2 regions of the Caproiciproducens sp. NJN-50 genome follow, and region 2 is predicted to be linked to the other one. Evidence: riboswitches for the same ligand, from Rfam matches in the RefSeq annotation. Region 2 holds a riboswitch; the other holds the start of a gene.
What was found. Region 2 has a riboswitch for FMN ahead of EQM14_RS07585 (ECF transporter S component). Riboswitches for the same ligand answer to the same signal wherever they lie in the genome.
Positions count from the first base shown of each region.

Region 1 (9,760 bases), 790 kb from region 2:
TAAACTCCAGCGTAGATAAAAACTATCCCATACACTGGGATATGGATAAGCAGGCGGATGATCTCATCATACGGGCAGATGCGGGACTTTTGGTGCGCGCCGTTTCTAATCTTATTCAAAACAGCCAATTGCACAATCCAAATGGGTGCGCCATATTTTTACGCTTGGAAAAGCAGGGCGACGTTTGTAAAATAGCAGTGGGAGATGATGGCGTCGGTGCTCAGCCGGATCAGTTAAAACAGCTTCAAAATACACCTCACTATATGATGAGTGAAGACAGCAATGGAGAACAGCGGCACGGGTTGGGGCTTTTGATTGTCCAGAAAATTGTAAAGGCTCATCATGGACAATTTGAGATTGATAGCACTCCCGGACATGGATTTAGAAACGTTTTGTCGCTGCCTTTAATCCAGCCGGATCGGAAACAGTACGAATAATTATGAAAAAGGACCGGTATGCAAGCGGATTATGACAGTTCAGGAATCAGGCGGACAAAAGAAGCCATACAGGAAACAGACCGATTGAGTATATAAAAGATATTCAAATGAAAGGACCTGCGATCCTTTAATAAATCGCAGGTCCTTTCATTTGATCAATCTATTTTTTTAAAATCCGGCCATCTTTCAATTAAAAAGATGTCCGAATGTTTCATTAAATAATTAGAAAGATCGCCTTTTGGATGGGAGTACTGAAACCATTTGCTGCACAGGTGTACAATTTGCATTAATGCTTCTTCTTCTGTTACTGTACTCTTCGATATCTCACTGTAATACATAGCATCCTCCTCAAACCTATCAAGATGCCTTCTGTAGATGTCTGTTTTGGATGAAGCCAATTATAAGCATCATTGCTAATGCGACTATACTTAAGTAAACGATAAATAACATGTGAGTATTTTTTGTGAAATATAGGAAAATAGAAAACGCTAAAACAACTGCTAATAATTTTCTGACAGTTTTTCCATAGTATTGCTTTTCTAAGGAATCTAAGGGCTTATTTTTATTAGAAACCGGTGCTAAAAAGAAAATAGCAAAAAAGAATGGGATGAAAGTCCAACTCATTAGATATGTTTGAAATGGAAAATATTTTGTTAATAGTACTACAGAAATAATCATAAGCCAAGATATCGCATAGCAGCCGAATTTTGTTTTTGCGTGGTATCCGCCCGCGTAGATTCTAAGAGTCAAATAGAAAACAAGGTACAAAAGAGTTTCTAAAAACAATCCGCAGCTCAGGCCAATGAGGAGCATTGTAGAGATGTGGATACATTTGAGAAGAGCAGTCTCGACACCAAATTGATAAATTTCTTTATCATCCGAAGTGACAAGGCCGCTCTTACACAATGCATCGACAATCTTATCGACGAGGATTTTGAACATTAGAATTTTCTAAGCCTTTTTGCAGCGGATGGCAGTTTCGGCTGATATGACAAGCATATACAAGAAGTATTGGCGGATTGATACGCCTCTAAAAATGCTACTTTGGATACCAGCTTTAATGCGAACGTTTTGATGCTATTCTTTTTGCTGTCCAAGTTAACCACTCCTTATATAAATTTGCTTACATTATAATGATAGCTCGAGCAAATTCAATAAGTTTTGTCCAACTTACAGCTTTTTCGACTGAAATACATATTATATTATGATTTGGAAAATATCGCTTTTGCTTGACTAAGCCGGGGGAAACATTATACTCACAGAGAATTTATCCGGCTCTACGCTTATACAAATGTCTCCATCATATTTTTTAACGGAAGCTTCAACATTGGATAAGCCTACTGCGCTATGACTTTTTTTGCTTGAAACAAATTTTCCATCGATTGTTTTCGGTGCATTATCGATGGTGTTAATAAGATTTATGATCAACATATTATTAAATTTGTAAATACGAAGCTCAATTTGCTTTTTATCAGTTGATATCCTGCTGCAGGCTTCTATTGCATTATCGAAGAGATTTGCGAAAATAGCAGTTATATCTATATTTTCCATAAAACTTAGATCAAGGTTTTCGACCGAATAGATAAATTCAATGTGATTAAGGTTGCATATTTTAATTTTTTCATTAATAATAATATTGAGTATCTGATTATTGCTTTTAAATTTCATACTGAGATTTTCTATTATATTTGTCAATTTTTTGGAATATTCCAGTCCCTCATCCACTTGGTTGGCTTTAAATAGGGTTTCTATTACACTTAAATGATTTTTAATATCATGAGTTACTTTTTGGGAGTTGTTATAATCAATTTCTAATTGCTGGTAAAATTTATATTGCATATCAAGTTGTTGCTTCATTAATGAGTAGTCTCTTTCCAATTGATTGGACTTCAAGATATTTTTAAACAGATAAATGATAGCAAAGTTAACAATGACAGAAAAAATTGACAGTAGAGTAATAATAAAATATGAGATGCCTTCACTATATTGATATGTGGCGATAACAGCAATTATATAGATGATCGCAATATTTAAAATAGGTATAATGCTAAACAATATGGTTTGTCTTAAATATAAATTATAAGTGCTTTGTTTAAAAATATAAACTAATAGTTCTTTAGCTCCCAACAGGATCACTTGTATCATGACAACATCCGGAAGAAAAAAGATCGATTGGTTTTCATAAATCGGCAAGTAACCAGTTATTATCGAAAATAGGGAAGAAATAAGGGTATCGCAACCGGCAAAAGTAATGATTAAAATTATTATGTGTATGACTTCTTTAAGTTCTCTTTGTTTATAAATAAAAAACCATATTGCAAAAACGCAGATTACAAAATAGGAAATATTATAGATTGGATTGCTTAAACTATTTATGTAAAGCCATAGACTCACAAATACGATATAGCTTATTATTCGCTTCATTTTAGGAAGTTTAGTTTGGTACATGTCGTCCATGAAGCCATATATAACATATACTTCGAAAGTACATGAGATAATATAAGATATCCATGCTATTATTGGATTAGACATTGTTTTAACCTCTGAATAATAGATTAAAATTGTTTTTTAAATATGAATGAAATTCCGATTTAAATTCAACTGCCCTTTTCTGAGAAATAGGAATTTTCATTCCATTTGTGAGAATAATGTCATATCCTTTTACACTGGAAACATGTAAAAAATTGATTACGAAACTTTTATGCGGCATTGCAAAACCATAGGGTTTAAATTTATCGAAAATATTGATTACACTATCCGATATTATATAAGCAATGTTTTTGCACTGCACTTTTGTTTTATGGTTGTATGATTCGAAATAATAAATGTCTTTTGTATCTATTGTTTTAATCCCGGCATTTGTATTAAAGGTATAGGTTACCCTTTGAGATTCCTGGTATGAGTAAGCTATAATATCGTCGATCTGGTCACAGATTTGTTTGCATGATACCGGCTTCACGATGTAGCCAAATGCTCTTACGGTGAAAGCGTCTGTTTGATAATTTGAAAAGTTGGTCACGTAGATAATTTTCGTATGCTTGTCTTTTTTTCTGATCTCGACGGCCGTTTGAATACCATCAAGCTGTTCCATCTGTATGTCAAGAAAAATAGCGTGAAACTTTTTAGGACTTTTTAGCAAATCGCAACCATTTTCGAATTTAGAAATTATCACCTGCAGATGGATTTTTTTACAATGGTTCTCAATCATAGCTCTTATGGTTTCAAGTTCCGCTTTATCATCATCACATAAGGCAATTTCTAACACTATTATCATTCCCAACAATAATAATTACTCTTGAGAACATAATATCACAATTAAATAATTACTGTATTGCTTCGAGAAAATTCCGACAAAAATTTCGTTGTTAAACTAAGATTTTTATATCGGACCGCAATCGTTTATCCGGTTCATAATTTGACATAATTCTTGAGGCTATTTCCTCTAGTGGTATTATTGGCATAAAAAATCCCCCAAACCCGCGAGCTTGGAGGATTCGTATCAAATGAGACATAAGGAATGTCCCGCCGAACCCTTGCTTTTTTATTTGGCGGGCTTATCTTTTTCTTATTTAAGCAGTTGGCAACATTAGTACGGAATAAGGCTATTTTTCTATCGTATGGATCAGATTGACCATCTCAATCGCGCCTTCCGCACAGTCAAAGCCCTTGTTGCCTGCCTTGGTCCCGGCGCGCTCGATGGCTTGCTCAATATTTTCCGTCGTAAGTACGCCGAACATCACCGGAACTCCGCTGGCAAGCGCCGTCTGTGCAATGCCTTTGGATACCTCGTTACAAACATAGTCGTAATGGCTTGTGCTTCCGCGGATCACAGCGCCGAGGCAGATCACCGCGTCATATTTTCCGCTTTTCGCCATTTTTGACGCGATCAGCGGAATTTCAAACGCGCCGGGGACCCATGCAACATCGATGCTGTCCTCCGATACGTCGTGGCGCTTCAGGCCATCCAATGCGCCGGACAGTAATTTCGAGGTGATAAATTCATTGAAGCGGGCGGCTACAATGCCGATCCGGATCTCTTTGGACACCAGTTTTCCTTCGAAAATATTCATTGTAAAAACTCCTTCAATAATTGAGAATATGTCCCATCTTGGACTGCTTTGTTTTTAGATAAAACAGGTCGTAGGGGGTGGCGTCCATTTGGATTGGGACCCGCTCTACAATCTCCATGCCGTAATCGGCAAGCTGATACACCTTGTCGGGATTATTGGTCAAAAGCCGCAGCGTTTTGGCTCCCAAATCCCGGAGAATCTGTGCGCCGATGAAATATTCCCGCAAATCGCCCGCAAAGCCAAGCGCCTTGTTCGCTTCCAGCGTGTCCATGCCCTGATCCTGCAATTCATAGGCCCGGAGCTTATTGATCAGCCCGATGCCCCGGCCTTCCTGCCGCATGTAGAGCAGAATACCGCGTCCCTCCCGTTCGATCTGCGTCATGGCGGACGCGAACTGCTGTCCGCAGTCGCAGCGGAGGGAGCCGAACGCATCGCCGGTCAGGCATTCGGAATGGACGCGGCACAACAGGTTCCCCCCATCTCCGATTTCTCCCTTGACCAGCGCGACGTGATGCTCCCCGTTGAGTTTGTTGACATATCCATATGCGGTGAAATTTCCGTACCGGGTGGGCATCTTGGCAACGGCGATACGCTCGACCAGCTTATCGTGCTTTTTCCGGTAGTCCTGCAAGTCCTTGATGGTGATAAAGGCCAGCCCCCATTGACCGGCGAGCTGAATCAGTCCGGGTGTCCGCATCATTCGTCCGTCTGCGCTCATGACCTCACAGCACAGGCCGCACTCCGTAAGGCCCGCAAGCCTCAGCAGGTCCACGGTAGCCTCCGTATGCCCGCTCCGTTCCAGAGTCCCGTTCGGTTTCGCCATCAGCGGAAACATATGGCCGGGGCGGCGGAAATCCTCGGGCTTTGCGCTGCCGCTTACACAGGCGCGGGCCGTGATGCCCCGTTCTTCGGCGGAAATGCCCGTTGTGGTGCTTACATGGTCGACGGAAACCGTAAACGCCGTTTCATGATTGTCGGTATTGTCGGAAACCATCTGCGGAAACCGGAGCTTTTGACAGAGCGCAATGCTCATGGGCATACAAATCAGCCCTTTGCCGTGCACCGCCATAAAATTGACGTTTTCCGTCGTGGCGAATTCAGAGGCGCAGATCAGATCCCCTTCGTTTTCCCGATTTTCATCATCCGTTACTAAGATGATTTTTCCCTGGCGCAAATCGTCAAGCGCCTTTTCTATCGTACTGAACGCAAACATGCCGATCCCTCCTAAAATCCATACCGGGCAAGGAATTCCTTTGAGATGCCGCTCTGTCCTCCCGGTGTGCGGAGCAGCTTTTCCACATACTTTCCGATGCAGTCGTTTTCCAGATTCACCGTGTCCCCGACGCGCTTTTCCCCAAGCGTGGTATTTTGGGCCGTGTGCGGAATCACGGATACGCTGAAATCATTCTCTGTTACGCCCGCGACGGTCAGGCTGATGCCGTCGATGGCAATGGACCCTTTGTCGATCACATACCGCAGAATGCCGGGGGAAGTCCGGATGGTGAACCAGATTGCGTTTTCATCTTTCCGCACCTTACTGATGCCCCCGGCTCCGTCGATGTGCCCCGTGACGATATGCCCGCCGAACCGTCCGTTCAGCGGCATGGCGCGTTCGAGGTTGACCGTGCCGCCGACGTTCCTATTCAAAAGGTTGGAGCGCGCGGCGGTTTCGTGCATCACGTCGGTGGAAAAGGAATCTTCCGACAGGGAAACGACCGTCAGGCACACGCCGCTGACCGCGACGCTGTCGCCCAGCCTCAAACCCTCCAGAACCGCCGACGCGCCGATGGTCAGGACGGCGGAGCGCCCGCCTCTTTTGATGGAACGGATGATTCCCGTTTCCTCTATGATTCCTGTGAACATGGGAGCACCTCGCTTTCCAGCAGAATATCTTCTCCCAGCTGCGTCACCTGCGGCGAGGCAAGCCGGAACGCCTTCTTCGGGTCTTCCACGCCGATTCCTCCTACCGGAGATTTCGCATCGGCGCCGCCGAACAGCTTCGGAGCGACGTATGCCTGTACCTTGTTGACGATGCCGCTTTGCAGTGCCGACCAGTTCAGCGCGCCGCCGCCCTCCAGCAAAACGCTGTCAATTTTCTTTTCCCCCAACGCGGCCATGAGCTCACGCAGATCCACATGCCCATCCTTCGACGGAAGCGTGAGGATTTCGCATCCGGCATCCCGGTAGGAATGCGCAAGGGCCTCATCCCGTGAGCAGGTGGCAAGAATAGTGGGAGCCTCTCCCGCCGTCCGCACAACCCGCGCGTTCAGCGGTGTCCGCAGCCGGGAATCGCAGATAATGCGAGCAGGATTCCTGCCGCCCGGCAGGCGGCAGGTCAAAAGCGGGTCATCCGCGAGGATCGTGCCGACACCCGCCATGATGCCGGTATACCGATGCCGGTCTTCCTGTACGCGCCTGCGGGCGGTTTCGCCCGTGATCCACTTTGATCGGCCGGACCGTGTGGTAATTTTCCCGTCCATCGTCATGGCGTACTTCATCACAACGTAAGGCGTTTTAGTCTGGATAAAGTGGAAGAACACCTCGTTCAGCCCGGTGCAGGCTTCACATAACACGCCTTCGGAGACTTCGATCCCGTGCCGGCGTAAAATCTGGATTCCTTTTCCGGCAACCAGCGGATTCGGATCGACCGAACCGACCACGACGCGGCGGATGCCGCTTTCCAGAATTGCCTCCGTACACGGCGGTGTTTTCCCGTAATGGCAGCACGGTTCCAAGGTCACATACAGCGTCGCGTTCCGCGGCGGTTCCGTGCAGGAGGCCAGCGCGTTCCGTTCCGCGTGCAATTCTCCGTACCGCTGATGATATCCCGTGCCGATCACACGGCCATCTTTTACAACAACTGCTCCGACCATCGGATTTGGGTTAACCCAGCCGCAGCCTTTTTGTGCGTATTCCAGCGCCAGTTTCATGTAAGTTTCGTCAGACAATCGCAACACCCCTAAAATAAAAAATTAACACCTGAAAACATTGGAAATGTCTTTCAGGTGTTAAAATTTAGGTGTATTGGAATGCCTACAAAACCATCCAGCGCGATAAATTCGGCTTTGATGGTATAGCAAAGTGTTGTCGAACACTACTTCGGCATCAAACACAATTTCAACACATCTTCTTCTATCCAGACTTTACTGTCGGTTTTGGAGTTTCACCAAATCCTGACTTGAACATAATGTCAAGTCCTGCGCTTACGCGCTCGCGGACTATACCGCCGATCGGGAATTTCACCCTGCCCTGAAGACATTTTAAATTATTCAGTTGTTTGAATTAATTATACGCCGGTTGATAAAAAAATCAATATTATTTAATTCAAATTCGATAAATACCTATAATGCATAGCTTAGTCGGGCTTATCCGGCCGGTGAGAACCAGATCAGTGATGCAGGAATCTCTGTCGCGAATAGATCAATTCCGCCGTTGCGATCACTCCTTATTTTGTTGACAGGTTACTTCTGTGGCACCTACGTGAAAAATCCGTCCCTGTCCGTGAATTTTGTGGGCGACCGAACTCTTCACGAACAACTATCTAAACATCCTGCACCTTGTGCCCGCAGCTTTTAAATCAAGAAATATGTAACGGAACGGGACTTGCAGATCATATTGAGAACTGAATTTAACACCAATTATAAGGATTTGCCTGATGGCAGACTGTAGTTACAACTTTTGTAAGGCCTTCCTTTCGAATTAGAACGGGAAATATACAAGAAGCGTAAACATGCCTTCCTCTTCTGTTATTTCCATAGACCCACCGTGCCGCATGGCGATCTCCCGGATGCTGGAAAGGCCGAAGCCATGGGAATGTCGGTCCTTCTTTGTCGTGATTGGAATGCCAGCTTCGAGAACTGGCTTTTCAGTGGAAGGATTTTGCACCTTTAAAACAAACAGCCCTTTGTCCGTTCTCGCTTTTATTGAGATATGCCTTTGCCTTTCTGGCAGCTTATCACAGGCCTCAATCGCGTTGTCAAGGCTGTTCGCAAATACCGCGCACAGGTCCGGGTCCTGAATTTGGATTCCCTGTGGCACGGACACTTCCACTTCTGAACGGATTTGATGCTGCTCCATGATGGCGGCTTTGGACGCCAAAACAATGTTGATAATCTGGTTTTCACAAAATTTTCGCGTGTGCTCCATCACCGGAGAATGGATCAGCCCGTTCAGGTAGTCCCTCAGTTCCGGTTCCGGCAGTGCCGACATGGTTTGAAGGTGGTTCGCCAAGTCATGCCTGAGCCGCCGAACTTGGAGCTGCTCCTGCTCCAGATTCCGATAGTACATACGGTTCATCTCATAAAAATTCTTTTCCTGCTCCAGCTTTTGCTGCCGGGCTAGCACCACGACGGCCCACAAGAGGCCGATGGAGGTCAGCGTGACCACCGGAAGCAGAAGGTAAACGCGCGGCTCTCCGCTTCCGCCCTCTTCATTTCCCAGAAGAACGGTGATAAATGTGGCGGCCAGAGGCGTCAGCGCCAGCACATCTATAAGCGCCCATAATTGAGTCGATAGGTTGTATTCCTGCTTTGGTGCAAAGCGTCTGAGCGCCAGATAAACTGTCAGCCAAAGAAAACATTTGAGAAGATCGATGCTGTACAATAGAAACATGCTGTCCACGAGTGCGTTGAGAGAAAACCCAATGCTGGACAGAATCAGTGCTATGGAGAGGCGTTGCAGCCAGCTCCCCTCGCAGCAAAGAAAAACGACGCATCCGAAGCCCAGGAACGCGCCGGGCAAGTTGACCGGATCTCCGACAAAGACAGCCATGCTGGTAAAGAACAGACAGCCAAGATATAGGATTGGCTCCGCCCATCGTTTCTTTCGGATAGGCAGAAACAGTATCGCGATCCGCATAATCAGAGACGCCGTGACGAACCTGCTGAAAAAGCCCGCCGTCATCATAACGGGGCTGTTAAACCAGTATCTCATATTCGGCTTTCCCCTTCGATCATGTCCTTTGCCAACGCCGCCATCGCGCTTTGACGGAATGCCCGGCTGACCGGCAACCGGGCATCGCCGATTCTGACGCCGCTTTTTTCAATTTCCGATACCGCTCCGGCACGGACCAGATATCTCTGGTGAATGCGGATGAAACCTGAGCCAAGCGTAGCCTGAGCGTCATCCAGCTTGCCATAATAGGCATACTCCCTCGCCTCGGTTAAAACCTTGACCAGACGCCTTTCGCTGCACAGGTAGAGAATGTCTTTTTTAGCAATGCGGTACAGGCCCTCCGCGTTTTGCACGGTGAAC
Region 1 covers NZ_CP035283.1:2,358,392-2,368,151, reverse strand. The annotation lists gene EQM14_RS11440 (sensor histidine kinase) at 1-437, shown strand, start outside; gene EQM14_RS17030 (accessory gene regulator ArgB-like protein) at 795-1,379, opposite strand; gene EQM14_RS11430 (cyclic lactone autoinducer peptide) at 1,379-1,543, opposite strand; gene EQM14_RS11425 (sensor histidine kinase) at 1,671-2,582, opposite strand; gene EQM14_RS11420 (LytR/AlgR family response regulator transcription factor) at 2,974-3,702, opposite strand; gene ribH (6,7-dimethyl-8-ribityllumazine synthase) at 4,040-4,507, opposite strand; gene EQM14_RS11410 (bifunctional 3,4-dihydroxy-2-butanone-4-phosphate synthase/GTP cyclohydrolase II) at 4,521-5,720, opposite strand; gene EQM14_RS11405 (riboflavin synthase) at 5,732-6,370, opposite strand; gene ribD (bifunctional diaminohydroxyphosphoribosylaminopyrimidine deaminase/5-amino-6-(5-phosphoribosylamino)uracil reductase RibD) at 6,352-7,455, opposite strand; FMN riboswitch at 7,628-7,768, opposite strand; gene EQM14_RS11395 (sensor histidine kinase) at 8,207-9,439, opposite strand; gene EQM14_RS11390 (LytR/AlgR family response regulator transcription factor) at 9,436-9,760, opposite strand, start outside.
Region 1: another riboswitch for FMN. It lies ahead of ribD (bifunctional diaminohydroxyphosphoribosylaminopyrimidine deaminase/5-amino-6-(5-phosphoribosylamino)uracil reductase RibD); the one in region 2 lies ahead of EQM14_RS07585 (ECF transporter S component).

Region 2 (9,760 bases):
GAATAATACCCGTCGTCGCCGTCACTTCACAGGCTACATGCGCGGCCGGGTCCTGTGCAATAATGGCGTCCAAAACGGCGTCCGCGATCTGGTCGCACATTTTATCGGGATGCCCTTCCGTTACGGATTCTGAAGTAAAAAAATGTCTGGCCATAAATATCCTCCTGACTTCTTTCAGTACGCCCTGAACGGGCGAAAAAATAAAGGACCGACCGGAAGAAAACCGGACGGTCCTGATCCACCTCATCTTTCGGCTTTCCCGCAGGATTTGGCACCTTGCTTTTTCCAAGCAGGTTGCCGGACATCACAGGGCCTGTTCCCTCCGTCACTCTTGATAAGGAAATATTCAATTTTTATGCTTTACAGTATAGCACAGGCTAAAGAATTTGTAAAGGGATATTCTTAAAGATCCGGCCATCCGCCGCAGCGTTCATTTCCCCATGGTATGGTGCAGGATCGGGCTGACTCTTTTATAAAGAAGCATCGTCAGGCAGGAAACCGTTACCCCTTTGAACAGGTTAAACGGTGCGACAGCCAAGAGAATAAAGGTCTGCAGGTTCTTTATGGACGGGTTGACGACGGAGCCCATGCTGATCAGTGCGCTCATCGGCATATGGTAAGCCACGGCATAGACAGGAAGAAGCACATAAGCATTCACCAGGCTGCCGACCAGAATCATCACCAAAGTGCCCAGGACCAGACCGATGACCGCATTGCGTCTGCTTTTATGATATTTGTAAAGAATTGCGCTGGGGACAACCAGCGAGCATCCGATCAGGAAATTGGCAAGGTCGCCCACGCCCGCGGTGGAGCTTCCGTGGATTACAAGATACAAAATCACCTTCACCAGTTCAATCATGATTCCGGCCACCGGCCCCAGAGCGAAGCCTCCGATCAAAACCGGCAGCTCGCTGAAATCCAGCCTGTAAAACGCGGGGGCAAACCACAGCGGAAATTCAAACATCATCAGCAGAAATGCGATTCCGGACAGAACCCCAATCTGTGCGATGTTTCTGGCGTCAAATTTTAGTCTCTGGCGTTTGCCGGCTTTTTCATAATTATTTGTCATTTTTGCTCCTCTTCTTTCATCCGGACTCTACCGTCGGCTTCGGAATCAAACCAAAATCCGCGGCTGATATGCCGCTCGCGGGCTCGCCGGCTGTTCGCCGTTTTACCGCCGGTGGGGAATTGCACCCTCTCCTGAAACTGTTTATTTTGATCTATGCCAAAAAAGGCTTCAATAATCCTTTGAGGCAGGAATCAACGGATTGAACAAAAAAAGTCCCGCAAAAATGCGGGACGGCATAACAGCACAAAAAATCGTCTGTTTTTCTTCTTTCATCCGGACTTTACCGTCGGCTTTGGAATCAAACCAAAATCTGCGTTTCCGCTCGCGGGCTTATCGGCTCTCACCGCTTTACCGCCGGTGGGGAATTGCACCCCGCCCCGAAGAACTTATTCAATTGTCAGAAGTATAACACAGTTCGGAAGTTCTGTCAAGACTCTGCCTGATACTCTTTGGGAATGTTTTGGTCAATGATGTCCTGGATAAACCGCATGCTGAATTCGGGCGTCCTCTTCCGAACACCATGCTTGCTTGCAAGCGTTTCCGAATATTCGCTCAACGGGTAAATGGAAAGGTTTGCAAAGCTGGTTTCATAATGGGTTACGATCGGTTCAAATTTCATGCCGGAATAAACGGTTTTCCCAGTTTCAAAATTTTTAGTCATCGTAACGGTCAACAGACCGCTTACCATATTTCTTCCGTAAAGCTGGCCGGAAATGAAATTCCCGAAAGCAAAAATCACAGGACATTTCGCGCCGTCGGACGCCCTTGTCAACAAAGTGAGCTGCTGCACCACGTGCGGATGATTTCCGAAAATGATATCCGCGCCCCAGTCGACCATTTCCTGCGCAAGTTTCTTCTGCTGATCCGTCAGTGTGTAGGTATCCTCGGTTCCCCAGTGAACAGAAATCACGACGACGTCAGCCATGCTTTTTGCCTTTTGGATCAGGCTTTTAATCAGTTCGGTATCACTTGCGTAGACGATGCGGTAATCCGAATCTTTCGGCAAATACAGACCGTTTGTCATTTCCGTGATCCCGATCTGCGCGGTCTTAATTCCCTTTGACTCCACAATCCGAATATTTTGAAGGTCGGCGTCGTTCCGATACGCCCCGATGGCTGTGACCGGCTGAGTGTCCCAGTAGTCGAGCGCCGCCTTGATTCCTTTTTGTCCCATATCCAAAACGTGGTTGTTTGCCTGATTGATTACGTCAAAGCCGAGGTGAACCAGCTCGTCCCCCACTTCGGTCGGAGAATTGAAAAGGGGATATCCCGAGATCGGCGCCACCTTTGAGGCCAGGATACTTTCCTGGTTGACGACCGCAATATCGGCGGTTTGAATTCTTCCGGCCACACGTTCATACATCGGGTCGAAATCGTAGCCCTTCCCGCCCGCCAGCTTTTTTGCGCGATTGTAAATAGTGCTGTGTATCAAATCATCCCCCGCGCCAAGAATAGTGATGGAAACAGGTTTCGGGACAGATTTTGAGGAAGAAGGCGTCTTTGTCTGTGAAGAAGACGGCAAAGCGGACGAGGACGTTTGGCTTTGATTCAAGCCGGGGATCTGTCCGTGGTAAAACGCCGCTGCGGCTGCGATCACACCGCAGAAAATGATCGCGGCAGAGATCACTGCCGTCCGCCGGAAGGCGGAATGGTGTCTTTTTTTCATAATTCGTAAACCTTTCTTTTCGGCATTCCTTTTGCATGAATCCAGTATATCACACACGAAACGGAAAATCATCTCATCCTGAAACCGGATGGAAGGAAAGACGGCCTGATTTAGTTTATGTAAAATCTATGTAAAAAGGTGGAAATCAGAATAAAAACTTGTTATCCTAATAATATATAAATCTTACGGAGTGGAAGGGAGAGAATTCTTTGAACAGGAAAAAGAATCCCAGGCTCGCGGCTGTCATTGACATTGATTCCAATGCCTTGAAAATGAGAATCTCACAGCTGAAAAAGGGCAAGATCGAAAATATCGATCTCCTCGAATACCCGCTTCGCCTGGGACACGAGGTTTTTACCGACGGAAAAATCAGTTTTGAAAGCCTTCGCGAACTTTCTTCCCTTCTGCACGGCTACGAGGACGTTCTGACCGGATATGGCGTAACAGACTGCAGAACCGTCGCCACCACGGCTTTGCGGGAGGCGGAAAACCGCTCATTCATCATCGACCAGCTGAAGATACAAAACGGGATTCAGGTCGAGGTTCTGGAGGATGATCAGGAAAAAACTCTGATTTACTGGGAAATCTTAAATTACATGAATAGCAGGATGGAAAAAACGAAAGGCGAGAGCGCGCTGATCTGCCATATCGGGGCCGGAACGATCGGTTTCTCCGTCTATGATGGAAAACAAATGATTTTTTCGCAGAATATTCCGATGGGATCGCTGAAACTCCACGATATGCTCGGAAATATCCAAAATGCGACGGATGATTTTTCCACCGTTGTTGAGGAATATCTGGATTCCATCCTGTGGCATATCCATGTTCCTCTGGAAAGCGGAAAGGCGGGCAATCTTGTTTTGACCGGCAGCGGGGTCCGCCTGATTGCGAAAATTTGCGGTATTGAACTGAAGGACGGGAGGTACGAGCTGGATTCCTTTCGAATTAAGGAACTCTTTGAACAAATCAGGAAAATGCCGCAGGACCGCATCGGCCGCAAATACAACCTTTCCGAAGAAACAGCCGAGCTGCTGTATTCTTCTCTGGCAATTGCCATCCGGCTCCTTCGCTTTACTGCGTCCACAACGATCCTGTCCCCTGAAGTGGAGCTCTGGGACGCATTGATCCGTCAGATGCTGATTCCCAAAAGCTCCGCTCAGTATCTGGACCATGTGCGCGTCAGCGCGATTTCCTGTGCCGGGAAAATCGCGGATTCCTACCACTGCAGCCGCACGCACACGGAATGCGTCCGGGAATTTTCCTGCAAGATCTTTGATAAAATGAAAGGGGCCCACGGCCTGGGGCGAAGGGAACGTCTGCTGCTGGAGCTGGCCGCCATTCTTCACGACTGCGGGCATTACGTCACCGCCAAGCGGCATTTGCAAAGCTCGTACGACTTGATCAAGGACACAGACATCTACGGCCTTACGGATGAAGAAATGCTTCTGACGGCTTTTGTGGCGCGTTATAACGAGTACGATATTCCGAATCACAGCAACGCCGCGTTTGCTTCGCTGAATGAAAAAAACAGATTGATCGTTTCCAAGCTCGTCGCAATTTTCCGCCTGGCAAACTCGCTCGACAAATCGCAAAAACAAAAGCTGACCGACCTTAAAGTCCGGCTGGAAAAAGATCTGCTGACCATTTCTTCCCAGAGCGACGCTAATCTGTATTTGGAACAGTGGGCATTTGACCAGTGTGCTCCTTATTTTAAAGAAGTGTTCGGCTATAACCCGGAACTGACGATAAAGTCTAACCTGCTGTAAAAAAGGTTGTGATACAATTGAACGAGAAAGACGAAAAACCGGCGATTCCCTACATCAACCGGGAACTGAGCTGGATAGATTTTAATTACCGCGTCCTGGAAGAGGCATTTCGGAAGGAAAATCCGATCATGGAGCGGATGAGGTTTTTGGGAATTACGGCTTCCAATCTGGACGAGTTTTTCATGGTGCGGGTCGCCGGAGTGGAAGAACAGGTGGATTCTCACTATTTCGGCCGCGACCATTCCGGTCTGTCACCCATCGAGCTGCTTCCCATCTTATCACAGAAAATCCACGGTTTTGCCGAACGGCAATATTCCTGTTATACCCGCTCCGTTGTGCCTGCTTTGAAAAAAAGAGGGATCCGGTTTTTGAAGCCGGAGGAACTGAGCGAAGAACAGGAAAAATATGTCTCCGAATATTTCGACCGCATTCTGTTCCCTGTTCTGACTCCGCTGGCAGTGGACCGAAGCCGCCCGTTCCCCTTGCTTGCAAACCGCAGTCTGAACATTGCCGTTCGCCTGAAGGGAAAGGAGGAATCCTATTTTGCAGTTGTTCAGGTTCCCGGAATCCTGTCCCGCTTCATCAGCATCCCGTCGGGAAACGGAAGCGATTATATTCTTCTGGAAAATATCATCATCCATAAGCTCGGCGAGCTGTTTGAACTGAATGAAATCCGTTCCGCCAGTACATTCCGCATCACCAGAAGTTCCGATCTCGACATTGACGAAGACACCGAGGATCTTCTGATCGAAATACAAAAATTCATTAAAAAGCGCAAACGCGGAAAGCCCGTGCGCCTGGAGCTTTCGCGCGGCCATGATCAGGAGACCGAGCTGTTCTTGAGAGAAATGCTTGAAATCGAGGATCATCAGATTTACGAAATTCCGGGTCCTCTGGATCTTACTTTTTGCTCCGCGTTTGCCACTTTGCCGCGCTATGAACAGTTGTGTTACCACCCCATGCGGCCCATTTACCCCCCTGGAGACTTTGTGGAATGTGATGATATTTTCAAGGCAATCCGGGAACGCGACCGCATGGTCCACCATCCGTACGAGAGCTTTGAAACCGTCATTGACTTTGTCCGCACGGCTGCGGAAGACGAAAATGTTCTCGCAATCAAGCAGACGCTGTACCGCGTGAGCGGGCATTCCCCCATCGTCGCCGCACTGATCCGCGCGGCGGAAAACGGGAAGCAGGTCACTGTCCTGGTGGAACTGAAAGCCCGGTTCGATGAAGAAAACAATATCATGTGGGCAAAAAAGCTGGAAGAGGCCGGATGTCATGTCATCTACGGTTTGAGCGGTCTGAAAACGCACTGCAAAATTCTGCTGGTGGTGCGGCGCGACGAGGATGGGATCCGGAGATATGTCCATCTGGCGACCGGCAACTACAATGACTCAACGGCAAAGGTGTATACGGATATCGGGCTTTTCACATGCCGGGAACCGTATGGAATTGACGCTTCCTCCCTGTTCAACGTCCTGACCGGTTACTCCCATCCTCCGGAATATAACCGTTTTATTGTGGCGCCGAGCGGCCTGCGCTCCTTTTTCTTCAGAATGATCCGGAATGAGATGGAAAACGCAAAAAAGAATCTGCCGTGCGGAATCACCGCCAAAGTGAACTCGCTGGTGGACCCGGAAATCATCGCCCTTCTCTATCAGGCCTCCGGAGCCGGCGTCCCGGTCCGGCTGATCGTCCGGGGAATCTGCTGCCTGATTCCGGGAAAAGAAGGGTACAGCGAAAACATAACTGTCAGAAGCATTGTCGGAAGATTGTTGGAGCACAGCCGAATTTTTACGTTTGAAAACGCAGGAAACACAAAGGTCTTTCTGGGAAGCGCTGACTGGATGCAGCGCAACCTGGACCGGCGGGTGGAGCTTGTTTTTCCGGTGGAGGACGGGCAGCTGCGCCGCAGGATCATGCAGGCGGTTGATCTGATGCTGAAGGATAATGAAAACGCGAGAGAAATGAACAGCGACGGGACTTATTTCAGGGTGGACCGCAGAGGAAAAACACCGCTTAACTGCCAGGAGGAATTTACAAAGATCGCTCAGCAATATGCAAAAGATTGCATGCAGGGGGAGGCTTCAATTTTTTCTCAAGGTCCCGAGGAACTGTTTCGCAATACCTGAACGAGAAAGGATCCGGATATGAAAAAAATAGGGCTTTTGACAAGCGGCGGAGATTGTCAGGGATTAAACGCGGCGTTGCGAGGAATCGCAAAATCGCTCTATGCCCGCATGGGTGCCAGCGTCGAAATAATCGGCATTCAGGACGGATACCGCGGTCTGATTGAAGGGAATTGCCGGCGGATGGCCGCGGATGATTTCTCCGGTATCCTTACGTTGGGAGGCACTGTGCTTGGGACATCCAGGCAGCCGTTTAAGCAGATTCGCTCCGGAAGCGAGGACCAGGTCAAAAATATGAAAAGCAACTATAACAACTGGGGACTCGACTGCCTTGTGATCCTTGGAGGAAACGGAACCCATAAAACCGCCAACCTGCTGCGGGAGGAAGGATTGAACATCGTCACATTGCCAAAGACGATCGACAACGATCTTTGGGGGACGGACATGAGCTTTGGGTTCCAAAGCGCGGTTGAAAACGCGGCCTACGTCATCGACTGCATCCACACCACGGCGACCTCCCACAGCCGCGTTTTTATTGTCGAGGTCATGGGGCACAAGGCCGGATGGCTGACGCTTCATGCAGGAATCGCAGGCGGAGCCGACGTCATTCTGCTTCCGGAAATTCCTTATAACATTGACTGCGTGGCGGAATCGCTGCGCGGAAGAAGCCGGCAGGGAAAACGCTTTTCCATTTTGGCCGTTGCAGAAGGAGCTGTCTCAACAGATGAGTCCAGGCTCAGCAAAAAGCAGTTTAAAGCAGAGCGCGCTAAAATGTCTCATCCCTCTATCTCCTATCGGTTGGCTGACGAAATCGAGAAAATGACAGGACATGAAACGCGGGTCACCGTTCCCGGACATTTTCAGCGGGGCGGAAGCCCTTGCCCGTATGACCGGATTCTTGCCACCCGGTTTGGCGCAGCGGCGGCGGATCTGATTATAAAAGAAAAATACGGCTGCATGGTGTCCTTGAAAAATGATTCCATCGTTTCCGTCCCGCTGGAGAACGTCGCCGGAAAATTAAAATCTGTTCCGCAGGACTGCGATCTGATTAAGACCGCGCAGAACATCGGAATCAGTTTCGGATATTGAGGGGCATAGCCCCTTTCCGCGGACCGTCCGGTCCGGAAGCGCCTGCGGCGGCTACGACGTGGGCGTCGCGGATCCGAATCCGCCGCTCACATCAGGGCGCACGAGGGAAGCGAAAAAAACGCGCGCAGGCCCGGTCCGCATGGAGACCGCGCCCGAAAAGAGCTATTTCCGCTTTGACGCAAAAAGCTGGGCCGGTGAAGAAATCTTCACCGGCCCAGCCAGATACGGCCGCAGCCGCAAATTACTCAATGATCTTGGAAACAACGCCGGAACCAACCGTATGGCCGCCCTCGCGGATAGCGAAGCGGAGTCCTTCTTCCATTGCGATCGGCGTAATCAGCTCTACTGTTATCTGGACGTTATCGCCCGGCATGCACATTTCCGTTCCTTCCGGAAGGTCGATGGTGCCGGTAACATCCGTGGTGCGGAAATAGAACTGAGGACGGTAATTATTGAAGAACGGTGTATGACGGCCGCCTTCATCCTTGGTCAGAACGTAAACCTGGCCGACAAATTTGGTATGAGGATGCACACTGCCCGGCTTTGCAATGACCTGGCCGCGCTCGATCTCTTCTCTCTGGATACCGCGGAGAAGCATGCCGATGTTGTCGCCGGCCTCGGCAAAATCAAGGGATTTGCGGAACATTTCAAGGCCCGTAATAACAGACTTTTTCTTTTCCGGAGAGAGGCCGATGATTTCGACTTCTTCGCCGATTTTAGCCCTGCCGCGCTCCACTCTGCCCGTCGCAACGGTGCCGCGGCCGCTGATGGTCATAACGTCTTCGATCGGCATCAGGAAAGGCAGGTCCGCTTTGCGTTCCGGTGTCGGGATGAACTTGTCAACCGCATCCATCAGTTCCCAAATGGATTTATATTCCGGAGCATCCGGATCGGTGGATGTGCTCTCCAAAGCCTTCAGAGCCGAGCCGCGAATAATCGGAGTGTCGTCGCCCGGAAATTCATATTCATTCAACAGGTCGCGAATTTCCATCTCAACCAGGTCCAACAGTTCCTCGTCGTCGACCTGATCGACTTTGTTCATATAGACAACAATATAAGGCACGCCAACCTGACGGGCAAGCAGAATATGCTCACGGGTCTGGGGCATCGGGCCGTCTGCGGCGGAAACAACCAGAATCGCGCCGTCCATCTGAGCGGCACCGGTAATCATGTTCTTCACGTAGTCGGCATGGCCGGGGCAGTCGACATGGGCATAGTGACGAGCTTCCGTCTGATACTCGACATGCGCCGTATTAATGGTAATGCCGCGGGCTCTTTCTTCCGGAGCCTTATCGATATTTGCATAGTCGACAAAATCGGCTTCACCCTTGAAGTTAAGAACCTTCGTGATAGCCGCAGTCAGTGTGGTCTTGCCGTGGTCGACATGACCGATGGTGCCAATGTTAACATGAGGTTTCGACCTGTCAAATTTTGCTTTTGCCATTGGAGATCCTCCTTTTTATTTATCTGAACTCAATAAAAATTTTCATTATGCTTAACATTCTAGCAATAAAGATGCTAAAAAGCAAGCACATTTTACTGGTTATTCCGATTTTTTGCTGCGCGAAGTAACGATCTTCTCAGAAATGTTTTTCGGGACTTCGGCGTAGTTTCCCGGTTCCATGACATACTGTCCGCGCCCCTGCGTCCTGGAGCGAAGATCCGTCGCATAACCGAACATTTCGGAAAGCGGAACCATCGCACGAATCTGCTGCGCACCCGGAATCGCATCCATGCCTTCAATCATGCCGCGGCGGGAGTTAAGGTCGCCCATCACGTCGCCCATATAGTCCTCCGGAACCGTGACGTTGACTTTCATGATCGGTTCCAGGATGACCGGGTCGGCTTTCGTCATCGCTTCCTTAAAGGCCATCGAACCGGCAATTTTGAAAGCGAGCTCAGAGGAGTCGACTTCATGGAAAGAGCCGTCGTACAGCGTCACCTTGGCGTCCACAACCGGATACCCGGCCATAACGCCGGACAGCATGGCTCCCTGGATTCCCTGGTCGACCGCTGGGATGAATTCCTTCGGAATCGC
Region 2 covers NZ_CP035283.1:1,573,086-1,582,845, reverse strand. The annotation lists gene metK (methionine adenosyltransferase) at 1-154, opposite strand, end outside; SAM riboswitch class I at 241-341, opposite strand; gene EQM14_RS07585 (ECF transporter S component) at 431-1,069, opposite strand; FMN riboswitch at 1,074-1,212, opposite strand; FMN riboswitch at 1,327-1,458, opposite strand; gene EQM14_RS07580 (CapA family protein) at 1,497-2,735, opposite strand; gene EQM14_RS07575 (Ppx/GppA phosphatase family protein) at 2,945-4,501, shown strand; gene EQM14_RS07570 (RNA degradosome polyphosphate kinase) at 4,519-6,636, shown strand; gene EQM14_RS07565 (6-phosphofructokinase) at 6,655-7,722, shown strand; gene tuf (elongation factor Tu) at 7,964-9,166, opposite strand; gene fusA (elongation factor G) at 9,266-9,760, opposite strand, start outside.